Linked DNA regions of Hoeflea algicola. The main gene of each other region encodes a partner of the protein of the gene in region 3 in a complex. Links are inferred from orthologs where the notes say so. Each region holds a gene or a part of one and is shown on either strand. Other genes may lie near its edges.

Region 1 (2,883 bases), 2.8 Mb from region 3 along the record:
GACTCCTATAGGTGGATGTTCCTTCACCCTGACAACGCATTGTGGCTTTGCTTGGTTCCCTTCAGGCAATCTGCACGCAGAGTTCGACAAGCGCTGGGCTGCTCAGCGACGCGTAGCGGCGGTCGGTGGGGCATCAGCCATCGTGTAAATAAGGGAGTATTTTATGCAGGGTCGGAAAAGGCGATGTTGTCGCCCTCAAGCGCTGCGGCAAGCAGATCGGCATATTCTTGGCGCGGGATATCGATCGCGCCGAACCGCTTGAGGTGCTCTGTGGTGAACTGGGTATCAAGCAGGATGAAACCGCGCGCACGCAGCCTCTCGACCAGATGCACGAGACAGATCTTCGAGGCGTCGGTGGCGCGGGTGAACATGCTTTCGCCGAAGAAGGCGCGCCTGAGCGAGACACCATAGAGCCCGCCAACTAATTTTCCATTCAGCCAGGCTTCCACCGAATGGGCATGACCGAGCCGGTGCAGGCTGCTGTAAAGTTCTGAGATGGTGGAATTTATCCAGGTCGATGGCCGATTGTCGGCGTAAGCCGCGCACGCTGCCAGCACGCCGTCGAAATCCGTGTCAAATCGGATCTGATAGGGGGCCTGACGTACCGTCCGGGCCAACCGCCGCGGCACATGAAACTTGTCCAGGGGCAGCACGCCGCGGATTTCCGGCTCGACCCAGAAAAGTTCAGGATCATCTGCCGAATCGGCCATCGGGAACAGCCCCGAGGCATAGGCCTGCAACAGCAGGTCGGGCGTGATCGGCGGATACGAACTGCGTGCCATACCTCAGGTGCCCCGCGCCGCGGACCTGCCCGCGATCCTATTTACCGGCTTTGGCCGCAGCCTTGGCGGCAAGAAACTTTTCCAGCCAGTGAATGTCGTAGTCACCATTGGCGATGTCCGGATTGGCAAGAAGATCGCGAAACAGCGGCAGCGTGGTGTTGATGCCGTCGACCACAAATTCATCCAGCGCGCGCCTCAGCCGCATCATGCATTCGACCCGGGTGCGCCCGTGCACGATCAGCTTGCCGATCAGGCTGTCGTAATAGGGTGGGATCTTGTAACCCTGATAGACGCCTGAATCGACCCGTACGCCCAGGCCGCCGGGTGTGTGGTAATGGGTGATCGTTCCCGGCGACGGCACGAACGTGTCCGGATCCTCGGCGTTGATGCGGCATTCGATGGCATGGCCGTGGAAGCGAATGTCGCTCTGGGTGACGGACATGCCTGCGCCGGAAGCGACCCGGATCTGCTCGTTGACCAGGTCGATGCCGGTGATCGCCTCGGTCACCGGGTGTTCGACCTGCAGCCGCGTGTTCATTTCGATGAAATAGAATTCCCCGTTTTCATAGAGAAACTCGATGGTGCCTGCGCCACGATATTTCAGCTTGCGCATCGCAGCGGCACAGATCTCGCCGATTTCCATGCGCTGGTCTTCGTTCAGCGAAGGCGAATTTGCTTCTTCCCAGACCTTCTGGTGGCGCCGCTGCAGCGAACAATCGCGTTCGCCCAGATGAATCGCGTTGCCTTCGCCATCGCCAAGAACCTGAATTTCGATATGACGCGGCTTGCCCAGGTATTTTTCCATGTACACGGCGTCATTGCCGAAGTTTGCCAGCGCTTCCGATCGGGCCGTCGACAGGGCTTCCGACAGCTCCTCGGCATTATGGGCCACTTTCATGCCCTTGCCGCCGCCGCCAGCTGTTGCCTTGATCAGCACCGGGTAACCGGTTTCCTCGGCAACCTTTATCGCCTGTTCTACGTCGAACACCTCGCCATCAGAGCCCGGCACGCAAGGGATGCCAAGCGACACAGCCGTTTTCTTGGCCGTGATCTTGTCTCCCATGAGGCGGATATGATCCGCAGTCGGGCCAATGAAGGTGATGCCGTGCGCATCGAGAATATCGGCGAATTTGGCGTTCTCCGACAAAAAGCCGTAGCCCGGGTGCACCGCATCGGCACCGGTGATCTCGCAGGCCGCGACAATCTGGTGGATATTGAGATAGCTGTCGCGCGAAGGCGGCGGCCCGATGCACACGCTTTCATCGGCCAGCCGTACATGCATGGCGTCCTGATCGGCCGTCGAATGCACAGCCACGGTCTGGATGCCCAGCTCCTTACATGCGCGCAGCACCCGCAGAGCGATTTCGCCACGGTTTGCGATGAGAACCTTGGAGAACATGGGCTGACTCACTTATTCGATCACGATCATCGGTTCGGCGAATTCCACCGGATCGCCATCGGCAACCAGAATCTGGATGACCTTGCCGGCGCGCGGTGAGGGAATCTGGTTCATGGTCTTCATCGCTTCGATGATCAGGATGGTCTGGCCTTCCTTGACCATCTGGCCAACCTCGACGAACGGCTTGGAGCCGGGCGCCGGCGACAGGTAGACCGAGCCGACCATCGGCGCCGTGATGGCGTTGGCTGATGGAGTCGCCGCAACCGGCGCCGCTTCAACAGGGGCCTGCTGAGGGGCGGTAACCTGCGGCTGGGCAATTGGAGCATGAATCGTCTGAGCCGTCCCGGCGCGGCTGACGCGCACCCGCAAGTCGTCCTGCTCGATTTCGATTTCGGTCAGATCGGTCTCGTTGAGAATATTGGCCAGATCCCGGATCAGATCCTGGTCGATCGACGGTTTTCTTGTTGCCATCGGACATTGCCTCTATTGTTGGTGCCGTGGACGGCGGCTTCAGCCGTCTCGTTGTTTGTTCGTCCCTTTACAGCCCCGTGCCGTCTGCTGACAAGCCCGCCAAGGGATCTGCGGCCGCGAAAATGGTTCCGATCCTGCAGCCAGCGTCGAGCCGCGCGGCCCCAGTCATACACCTTGACTCCAAGCCGGGGGAAGGCTTTTGACCCGCCCTCCGGATTGTCCACAAGCGAT
Region 2 (2,845 bases), 2.8 Mb from region 3 along the record:
ACAGCGGCAGCGTGGTGTTGATGCCGTCGACCACAAATTCATCCAGCGCGCGCCTCAGCCGCATCATGCATTCGACCCGGGTGCGCCCGTGCACGATCAGCTTGCCGATCAGGCTGTCGTAATAGGGTGGGATCTTGTAACCCTGATAGACGCCTGAATCGACCCGTACGCCCAGGCCGCCGGGTGTGTGGTAATGGGTGATCGTTCCCGGCGACGGCACGAACGTGTCCGGATCCTCGGCGTTGATGCGGCATTCGATGGCATGGCCGTGGAAGCGAATGTCGCTCTGGGTGACGGACATGCCTGCGCCGGAAGCGACCCGGATCTGCTCGTTGACCAGGTCGATGCCGGTGATCGCCTCGGTCACCGGGTGTTCGACCTGCAGCCGCGTGTTCATTTCGATGAAATAGAATTCCCCGTTTTCATAGAGAAACTCGATGGTGCCTGCGCCACGATATTTCAGCTTGCGCATCGCAGCGGCACAGATCTCGCCGATTTCCATGCGCTGGTCTTCGTTCAGCGAAGGCGAATTTGCTTCTTCCCAGACCTTCTGGTGGCGCCGCTGCAGCGAACAATCGCGTTCGCCCAGATGAATCGCGTTGCCTTCGCCATCGCCAAGAACCTGAATTTCGATATGACGCGGCTTGCCCAGGTATTTTTCCATGTACACGGCGTCATTGCCGAAGTTTGCCAGCGCTTCCGATCGGGCCGTCGACAGGGCTTCCGACAGCTCCTCGGCATTATGGGCCACTTTCATGCCCTTGCCGCCGCCGCCAGCTGTTGCCTTGATCAGCACCGGGTAACCGGTTTCCTCGGCAACCTTTATCGCCTGTTCTACGTCGAACACCTCGCCATCAGAGCCCGGCACGCAAGGGATGCCAAGCGACACAGCCGTTTTCTTGGCCGTGATCTTGTCTCCCATGAGGCGGATATGATCCGCAGTCGGGCCAATGAAGGTGATGCCGTGCGCATCGAGAATATCGGCGAATTTGGCGTTCTCCGACAAAAAGCCGTAGCCCGGGTGCACCGCATCGGCACCGGTGATCTCGCAGGCCGCGACAATCTGGTGGATATTGAGATAGCTGTCGCGCGAAGGCGGCGGCCCGATGCACACGCTTTCATCGGCCAGCCGTACATGCATGGCGTCCTGATCGGCCGTCGAATGCACAGCCACGGTCTGGATGCCCAGCTCCTTACATGCGCGCAGCACCCGCAGAGCGATTTCGCCACGGTTTGCGATGAGAACCTTGGAGAACATGGGCTGACTCACTTATTCGATCACGATCATCGGTTCGGCGAATTCCACCGGATCGCCATCGGCAACCAGAATCTGGATGACCTTGCCGGCGCGCGGTGAGGGAATCTGGTTCATGGTCTTCATCGCTTCGATGATCAGGATGGTCTGGCCTTCCTTGACCATCTGGCCAACCTCGACGAACGGCTTGGAGCCGGGCGCCGGCGACAGGTAGACCGAGCCGACCATCGGCGCCGTGATGGCGTTGGCTGATGGAGTCGCCGCAACCGGCGCCGCTTCAACAGGGGCCTGCTGAGGGGCGGTAACCTGCGGCTGGGCAATTGGAGCATGAATCGTCTGAGCCGTCCCGGCGCGGCTGACGCGCACCCGCAAGTCGTCCTGCTCGATTTCGATTTCGGTCAGATCGGTCTCGTTGAGAATATTGGCCAGATCCCGGATCAGATCCTGGTCGATCGACGGTTTTCTTGTTGCCATCGGACATTGCCTCTATTGTTGGTGCCGTGGACGGCGGCTTCAGCCGTCTCGTTGTTTGTTCGTCCCTTTACAGCCCCGTGCCGTCTGCTGACAAGCCCGCCAAGGGATCTGCGGCCGCGAAAATGGTTCCGATCCTGCAGCCAGCGTCGAGCCGCGCGGCCCCAGTCATACACCTTGACTCCAAGCCGGGGGAAGGCTTTTGACCCGCCCTCCGGATTGTCCACAAGCGATTGCGGGGCATTGCCTTGTGCAGGATAGGTTTCTGATCAGCAGACGGTGCTTTTGCAGGACCGCAGATTGGCGATCTTGTCAAGCAACGGCTCTGCGCCCACGGCGCCGAAAACCGCTTCGTCGCCAAGGATGAAGGACGGTGTGCCGGAAATGCCCAGCGCATCGGCGAGCTGGTACGATTGCCGGATCGACTGCTCGATTTCCGGGTCGTCCATGCCGGCCCGCAGCGTTGCCTCGTCGACCCCGAGACCCGCCGCCACATCAATCGCTTGGGCTTCAGTTGCCCGCACGTCGCCGCCTAGCAGTTTCAGGTGAAACGCCTCGTATTGCTCAGGCGCAATCTTGCGAAACGCCATGCTGACCCGGTGCGCTGCCACTGAATCCGGTCCCAGGATCGGGAATTCCTTGAGCACGAAGCGGACATTGTCATCCTGTTCGATGATGGTGACCATGTCTTGCATGGCGCGCTTGCAGAAACCGCAATTGTAATCGAAGAATTCGACCACGGTCACGTCGCCATTCGGGTTGCCAAGCGAGATGTCCTCGGCTGCGTTGAAGATCGCGTCGGTGTTGCCGGTGATCGCCGCCTGCGCAATATTGCGGCTTTCGGCTTCCTTTTTCAGGGCCAGAGCCTGCTGCACCTCTTCGAAGATTTCCGGATTGGCCAGCAGATAGTCGCGTACGATTTCGCCGATTTCCTGTTTTTCGGCATCGTCGAACGCAGCAGCCGGAAACGGAACGGCAGAAACGGTGCCAATCAGCAGCGCTGCCATCAGGGGGATGCGTTTGCGAAATGCCATGTCGGGTTTCCTCTTGTCAGTTCTAGCGGAGCGCTTTCTTGGAAAGCAGTTCTATTTTCCGATGGTTAAGATGTCATTGGCGCGA
Region 3 (7,636 bases):
CGCCCGGCGCCGGGGTTGTGGCCGCCGTCGATCCAGATTTCGAGCCCGTCCATGGCGTCCTGGGCAATCAGCCCCGGAGCCAGCCGTTCCAACCGTCCCGGCCAGGTGACATTGGTCAGCCCTGCGGCAATCGCCTGTTCATCTAGGACAAAGCCGGCCGCCTTCAACGCGCGGATCGCCGCCGCTGCATTGGCCTGCTGGTGCCGGCCGGCAAGTCTCGGTAGCGGCAGGTCGATGAGTTCCTCCTCATCCTGATAGACCAGCCGGCCGTTTTCCTCATGCGCGAAGAAATCCTGCCCAAACAGATTGAGCGGACAGCGAAGCCGTGCGGCGATACCGGTCAGCACCTCGCGCGCTGCCTCTTCCGGTTGTGCGCCGATCACCACCGGCACCGCGGGCTTGAGAATGCCGGCCTTTTCAGCGGCGATCAGTTCCACCCGGTCGCCCAGATAGGCCTGGTGATCGAGCGAAATCGACATGATCACCGCCACTGCCGGCCGTTCGATCACATTGGTGGCGTCAAACCGGCCGCCGAGGCCCACCTCGATGATGGCGGCATCCGCAGGGTGTTCGGAAAACAGCACGAACATCACCGCCGTCAGGATCTCGAACACGGTGATCATTTCGCCCTGATTGGCGACTGCCACCCGCCGCACCGCATCGGCCAGTACTTCGTCATCGGCAAGCCGGCCGCCACCCTCTGCGCCGAGGCGAAACCGCTCGTGCCAGTTGACCAAGTGTGGCGAGGTATGGACATGCACCTTCAGCCCCTGCGCCTCCAGGATTGCCCGGCAGAATGCGCTGGTTGAACCCTTGCCGTTGGTGCCGGCAATGTGGATGATCGGTGGCAGCCTGTGGTGCGGATTGCCGAGCCGCTCGAGCAGCCGCGTGATCCGCCCGAGCGACAGGTCGAAGCCCTTCGGATGCAGCGCCAGCAGTGCGTTGATTTCCCGTTCGGCCGCCGACGTCACCGGTTCTCGTGTTGTCATTGTGGCGTATTCCTGTTGCCGCCGCCTTTGAGCGTCAGCCCTATTGTGCGGCTTCCGCAGGTTCGTCGGCGGCGATCTCGGCTGTTGCCGCTTCGTCGTCCGGTTGAGCGGGAAGTTCCACCGGTGCGGGAGCGTCCATCTTCAGGAAAATCCGCAGCAGCCGTGAAATCATTTCCGGCAGGTCGTGACGGTGCACCACCATGTCGATCATGCCGTGGTCGAGCAGGTATTCCGACGTCTGGAAGCCTTCGGGCAGCTTTTCACGAATGGTCTGTTCGATCACCCGTTTGCCGGCAAAGCAGATTTCCGCGCCGGGTTCGGCCAGATGCACGTCGCCGAGCATCGCATAGGAGGCTGAAACGCCGCCGGTGGTCGGGTTGGTCAGCACCACGATATAGGGCAGCCCGGCTTCCTTGAGCATCTCCACCGCCACCGTGGTGCGCGGCAATTGCATCAGCGACAGGATGCCTTCCTGCATCCGCGCGCCGCCCGAGGCCGGGAACATCACCAAGGGGCAGTTGCGGGCTATGGCTGCTTCGAACGCCTGGATGATGGCTTCGCCGGCGGCGATGCCGAGCGAACCGCCCATGAAGGCAAAATCATGCACGCAGGCGACGATATCGACCCCGCGCACCGCGCCATGGGCGGCAACCACTGAATCCTCGAGCCCGGTCTTGGTGCGGCTGTCTTTCAGACGGTCGGCATATTTCTTCGAATCCCGGAATTTCAGCGGATCCTGCGGCACTTTCGGTGATGGCAGTACCTCGTATTGGCTGCCGCCAAAAATGTGTCTCAGCCGCGCTTCGGCCGACATTTTCATGTGGTAGCCGGAGGCGGGAATGACGAAATGGTTTTCTTCCAGATCGCTGTGAAACACCATTTCCCCGGTTTCGGGGCACTTGATCCACAGATTCTCCGGCACCTCGCGGCGGCCGAGCATCGAGTTGATCTTTGGCCTGACGTAATTTGTGATCCAGTTCACGGGGTCATCTCCGAATTCTCCACCAATGTGGGGGTGCTATTGCGCCGGCGCAAGACGTGCGGCACGCACGCCGGTCGCCAGTCCGCGGACCATGGTGGCGACGCTTTCGACGGTATCGGCGGTGGCCGCACCGTTGGCGTCAAGTGTGTTGGCGATCTGGTTGACGATGGCAGTGCCGACCACCACGCCATCAGCCGACTGGCCGATGACACGTGCCTGCTCGGCGGTTTTGACGCCGAAACCGACACAGACCGGCAGGTCGGTATGGCTCTTGATCCGTTCGACCGCAAGGTTGACTTTGGACGTATCGGCGATCGCCGATCCGGTGATCCCGGTCATCGAGACATAATAGACAAAGCCCGAGGTGTTGCTCAGCACCCGTGGCAACCGCTTGTCATCGGTGGTTGGTGTCGCCAGCCGGATGAAGTTGAGCCCGGCCTTGAGCGCCGGCAGGCACAGTTCCTCGTCCATTTCCGGCGGCAGGTCGACCACGATAAGCCCGTCGATACCGGCCTCACGTGCATCAACCAGGAATTTCTCGACGCCATAGATATAGATCGGGTTGTAATAGCCCATCAGCACGATTGGCGTTTCGTTGTCGGTCTTGCGGAAATCGCGCGCCAGATCCAGCGTCCGCTTCAGTGACTGCCCGGCCTTGAGCGCCCGCTGTCCGGCCATCTGGATTGCCGGCCCGTCGGCCATCGGGTCGGAGAACGGCATCCCCAGCTCGATCACATCGGAGCCCGCACCCGGCAGCGCCTGCATAATCTTCAGCGATGTGTCGTAATCCGGATCTCCGCCCATGAAATAGGTCACCAGCGCCGGCCGATCCTCGGCCTTGAGTTTTTCAAAACGGGTGTCGATGCGAGTGGTCATTCAGCTTGTCCGATCTTGGGGTGGTCGAAGCGCGCGCCGTCATTCCAGGCGTTGACGTCGTTGCCGTGCCGCGGAATGCCGCCCGCGTCCTTGAGCATACGGGCCATATGCATCAGGTTCCAGGTCATGAAGGTGGTGTTGCGCTTGGTAAAGTCGTTGTCATAGCCGGCGCCATCGTCGCCATAGGACTTGCCCGGCCCGACTTCACCGATCCAGCCGCAATCGGCCTGCGGCGGAATCGTGTAGCCGACATGCTGCATGGCATACAGGCAGGTCATCGAGGCATGCTTGACGCCGTCCTCGTTGCCGGTGATCACGCAGCCGCCGGTCTTGCCGTAATAGATATACTGGCCGCGGTCATTACGCTGGCCGGAATGGGCATAGAGCCGTTCGATGATCACCCGGCACAGCGAGGATTCCTCGCCCAGCCACAACGGTGTGCCGACCACCAGAATGTCGGCATCGCGCACTTTCGGCCAGAAAATCTCCGGCCAGTCGTCGCGGTCAGCTCCGTGCTCGCGCATGTCGGGCTGCACGCCGAAAGCGATATGATGGTCCGCGGCACGCAAATAGTCGACCTGCACGCCATTGGTTTGCATGATCGCCATCGAATTGCGCATCAGCCGTTCGGTGTGGCTTTCGCCCTGCGCGGTGCTCTTCAGCGTGGTGTTGATGAAAAGTGCCTTCAGATCGGAATATTCAACCATGCTCAGAGCTCCATTCCGAGGATCTTGCCGACGGTGAAGATGTCCTTGTCGCCGCGGCCGCACAGATTCATGACGATGATCTGATCCTTGCCCATTTTCGGAGCGCGCTTGATCACCTCGGCCAGCGCGTGCGCGGGCTCCAGTGCTGGGATGATGCCTTCAAGCCGGGTCAACAGCTGAAACGCTTCAAGCGCCTCGGTATCCATGATCGGCACATAATCGACCCGGCCGGCTTCCTTCAGCCATGAATGCTCGGGCCCGATGCCGGGATAATCGAGGCCGGCCGAGATCGAGTGGCCTTCCTTGATCTGGCCGTCGCCATCCTGCAGCAGATAGGTGCGGTTGCCATGCAGCACGCCTGGTGAGCCGAGGGTAAGCGAGGCGCAATGTTCTTCGCCGTTCAGCCCCTTGCCGCCAGCCTCGACGCCGACAATCTGCACATCCTTGTCGTCAAGGAACGGGTGAAACAGGCCGATCGCGTTGGAGCCGCCGCCGACAGCTGCAACCAGCATGTCCGGCAACCGGCCTTCGGCAGACATCATCTGTTCACGGGTTTCCTCGCCGATCACCGACTGGAAGGTGCGCACCATTTCCGGATAGGGGTGCGGGCCCGCCGCGGTGCCGATCAGGTAATAGGTGTCGTCGACATTGGTGACCCAGTCGCGAAGCGCCTCGTTCATCGAATCTTTCAGCGTGCCATGGCCGGATGTAACCGAATGGACCTTGGCGCCAAGCAGTTTCATCCGGAACACGTTGGGCGCCTGCCGCTGTACATCGGTGGCGCCCATATAGACTTCGCACGGATAGCCGAAACGTGCCGCCACAGTGGCTGTGGCGACACCGTGCTGGCCGGCGCCGGTTTCGGCGATGATCCGAGTCTTGCCCATGCGTTTGGCCAACAGGATCTGGCCGATGCAATTGTTGATCTTGTGCGAGCCGGTGTGGTTGAGCTCGTCGCGCTTGAAATAGATCTTGGCGCCGCCCAGATGCTCGGTCAGCCGCTCGGCAAAATACAGCGGCGAGGGCCGTCCGACATAATGGGAGTTGAGATAGTCGAGCTCGGCGCGGAAGGCCGGGTCAGCTTTTGCCTTGGCCCATTCCTCTTCCAGTTCGAGGATCAGCGGCATCAGTGTTTCGGCAACGAAACGACCGCCAAAAATACCGAACATGCCCTGTTCATCAGGGCCGGTGCGGAATGAATTCGGGGTGGTTGGCTGGTTCACTTCACGTACTCCTGAGACCGAATTTTGTCCGCATCGCGAACCGCCTGGACGAAGCCGTCCATCATAGAGAGATCCTTGATGCCCGGTGCGCTTTCAACGCCCGACGAAACATCGACGCCCGGCGCGCCGCTGATCGCCAGCGCCTCGCCAATATTGTCTTTTGTCAGCCCACCGGAAAGCATGTAACTAGCGGCCTCGTCAAGCTTGGCAAGCAGACGCCAGTCGAAGCTGACGCCGTTGCCGCCGGGCAGATCGGATCCCTTCGGCGGCTTGGCGTCGAATAAAAACCGGTCGGCAATGCCCTGGTAGGGAGCGATCCGCGCAAGGTCTGCGGCCTCGCGGATGGCAAATGCCTTCATCACCGGCAGGCCGAACCGCGCTTTCAGTTCCGCGGCGCGCTCGGGGCTTTCGCCACCATGCAGTTGCAGCCAGTCGGGCTTCATTTGCGCGACGATCTCGTCAAGGCCGGAATCGTCCATGTCGACTGTGACCGCGACCGTTTTCAGGCCCCGGCGCCGTGCCTGCTGGGCAAGGCCGGCGGCGGTGGAGACGGTGACATGGCGCGGGCTCTTTTCGAAGAAAATGAAACCCGCCATATCAGCGCCCAATTCGGCCGCGCGATCCACCGCTTCGGGCGTGCTCAGGCCGCAAATCTTGATCATCGCTTTCATGCGGCTGAACTCGCACAAAACCATGGCGGAGTCGAGACGGGCATGCATCAAAGCCGCGACCAAGACCGCTCCGGCAACGGAAACATTCAGCCTGCAAAACTGCCGCCGGATTAGAACTTCACCGCAAACAGGCGCGAACCATTCTGCTTGAGCCAGCGCTTGCCCTCATCGGTGCGCGGGCAGAGCCTTTTGCAGGTCGCCCAGAAATTGGGTCCGTGGTTCATTTCCGCCAGATGCGCCACCTCGTGGGCGGCCAGATAATCGATGACGAAGTCCGGCGCCATGGCGATCCGCCAGGAAAACGACAGGTTGCCCTCCGACGTGCACGATCCCCAGCGGCTCTTGGTATCCTTGTAGGAAATCGACCGCACCTTCTTGCCAAGATCTGCCGCATGGCCGGCCACCAGAACCTCGAGCTCGGCCCGTGCCACCCGCTTGAGGTGATCCGACACACGCCGGCCGGCATGTTCCGGGTTGCCCGAAACCAGCAGTACCGGCTCGCCGTCGATCTCGGTTACTTCTGCCAGCCCGCGCAATTTGCCTGTCATTTCGATCCGGTGCACGACCCCGCGAATGGTGATCTTGCCGATCTCGGCGAGCGGTCCGGTATCAGGAACCCGGGCAAGCCGCGTCATCAGCCAGCCGTGATGGCGGGTCAGGAACGCGTCAATCTCGGGGCTTGGCAAACCGGGCGGAATGGTCAGCTTCAAGGCATGCCCGCCGGGCTCTATCCGCAGTGTCATGCGGGTGGCGCGGGCGTGTTCACGGATCGTCAGCGGTAACTCACGGCCATTGACGCTCACGGCTTGTGGCCGTGGCGCGGGCGATCTGCGGGTGGGGCGGCCTAATCCGAACATGGTTTCTCATAACCGATTCGAGCGTTTTGAGAGCGACAATTAGCACGGCAAAGCGTCCGGGCTGCAGCAGCCACGGCTTGCATGATAGTGTACCGGCCAAATAGCATTGAATCAAAAAGGGCGGCGCGATGGGCGCCGCCCTCCAGGGAGGTCATGTTGCGGCCGTTCAGCCGTCGATTTCAGGGACCGAGCGGCCCTTCTTGGCCTTGTTCTGGCTGGCCTTGCGGTCGGCCATGAACTGCTCGAACTCGGTGCGGTCACGGGCCATGCGAAGGTCGCGCATGTGCTGGTCGAATTCCTGGCGCATTTCATCGAGCTTCTTGCGTTCTTCATCAAGCCGCGCCATCTCGGCGTCGCGCCATTCGTCAAAAGCCACGTTGCCGGTGCTCGTGCGCGGCGCATGGGTGCTCCTGCGGAACGAGCAGGCGAAGCCGTCTGCGGCGCGGTTGACATCGGACTTGAACGTATCAAGCCGGTCACCAAACAGGATGTAAGCCAGCATGGCCAGACCCAGCGGCCAGAAAACCATGAACCCCAGGATCATCAGGGCGATGGTTGCCGGCGTCCACGCCGGGCGGATCATTGCGGTCTGTGTCATCGGTGAAAACCTCATCATTTGAAGGAAAGCGGGGGCGTTTTCCTGTGTAAATGATGTGGTATGGGTCGACCGCCGATTCAAGAAAATGCCCGCAGTAATCCGATAACCTGTTGGTATAAAACAAGATTATCGGATAACTAAAATGCGGTTGATTTTCATTTTCAGTGGCTGCGGCCACCCTTGACGAGCTTCGGCGCAGTCTTCGAACTACGGTCCGCACGGGCGTTGGCGCGGGCGAATTCGATGATTCGCGGGGCGATCTCGGCACGGAAGCGCGAGCCGTTGAACACGCCGTAATGACCGACCTTCGGCTGCACGTAATGCTGCCGCATGGCGTCGGGAATGTTGGGGCAGATGGTCTGTGCCGCTTCGGTCTGGCCAAGTCCGGAAATATCGTCGTTCTCGCCTTCGACCGTCTGCAGCGCTACCGAACGGATCGCCGTAGTGTCGATCTTGCGACCGCGGTGCATCATTTCGCCCTTGGGCAGCGAATGCTTGATGAACACCGTATCGACGGTCTGTAGATAGAATTCGGCGGTCAGATCCATCACCGCGAGATATTCGTCGTAAAAATCGCGATGCCGCTCGGCCGAATCGCCGTCATCCTTGACCAGGTGCAGGTAGAAATCCTTCTGCGCGATCATGTGGCGGTCAAGATTCATGGTCATGAAGCCCGACAATTGCAGGAACCCCGGATAAACCGAGCGGGTAAAGGCCGGCAGCGGCCACGGGA

What was found.
Region 1: the proteins of accD (region 3) and accC are in contact, whole or in part, in a solved structure (PDB 8UXZ), measured with the Escherichia coli proteins. The link is inferred for Hoeflea algicola from one-to-one orthologs.
Region 2: the proteins of accD (region 3) and accB are in contact, whole or in part, in a solved structure (PDB 8UXZ), measured with the Escherichia coli proteins. The link is inferred for Hoeflea algicola from one-to-one orthologs.

What each region holds. Positions count from the first base shown.
Region 1 is NZ_JAOVZR010000001.1:427,866-430,748, forward strand. It holds accC (acetyl-CoA carboxylase biotin carboxylase subunit), read right to left. Parts: upstream 2,182-2,883; coding sequence 820-2,181; downstream 1-819. Other genes in the region: aat (leucyl/phenylalanyl-tRNA--protein transferase), read right to left, coding at 162-782; accB (acetyl-CoA carboxylase biotin carboxyl carrier protein), read right to left, coding at 2,194-2,652. UniProt on the Escherichia coli protein: This protein is a component of the acetyl coenzyme A carboxylase complex; first, biotin carboxylase catalyzes the carboxylation of the carrier protein and then the transcarboxylase transfers the carboxyl group to form malonyl-CoA.
Region 2 is NZ_JAOVZR010000001.1:428,789-431,633, forward strand. It holds accB (acetyl-CoA carboxylase biotin carboxyl carrier protein), read right to left. Parts: upstream 1,730-2,845; coding sequence 1,271-1,729; downstream 1-1,270. Other genes in the region: accC (acetyl-CoA carboxylase biotin carboxylase subunit), read right to left, coding at 1-1,258; OEG84_RS02190 (DsbA family protein), read right to left, coding at 1,996-2,760; OEG84_RS02195 (M48 family metalloprotease), read right to left, coding at 2,812-2,845. UniProt on the Escherichia coli protein: This protein is a component of the acetyl coenzyme A carboxylase complex; first, biotin carboxylase catalyzes the carboxylation of the carrier protein and then the transcarboxylase transfers the carboxyl group to form malonyl-CoA.
Region 3 is NZ_JAOVZR010000001.1:3,184,609-3,192,244, forward strand. Bases 1-2,878 are described here. They hold accD (acetyl-CoA carboxylase, carboxyltransferase subunit beta), read right to left. Parts: upstream 1,972-2,878; coding sequence 1,030-1,971; downstream 1-1,029. Other genes in these bases: OEG84_RS15640 (bifunctional folylpolyglutamate synthase/dihydrofolate synthase), read right to left, coding at 1-989; trpA (tryptophan synthase subunit alpha), read right to left, coding at 2,008-2,847; OEG84_RS15655 (flavodoxin family protein), read right to left, coding at 2,844-2,878. In the rest of the region: more of OEG84_RS15655, read right to left, coding at 2,879-3,554; trpB (tryptophan synthase subunit beta), read right to left, coding at 3,557-4,777; OEG84_RS15665 (phosphoribosylanthranilate isomerase), read right to left, coding at 4,774-5,448; OEG84_RS15670 (M48 family metallopeptidase), read right to left, coding at 5,559-6,305; OEG84_RS15675 (DUF2852 domain-containing protein), read right to left, coding at 6,472-6,903; OEG84_RS15680 (polyhydroxyalkanoate depolymerase), read right to left, coding at 7,065-7,636.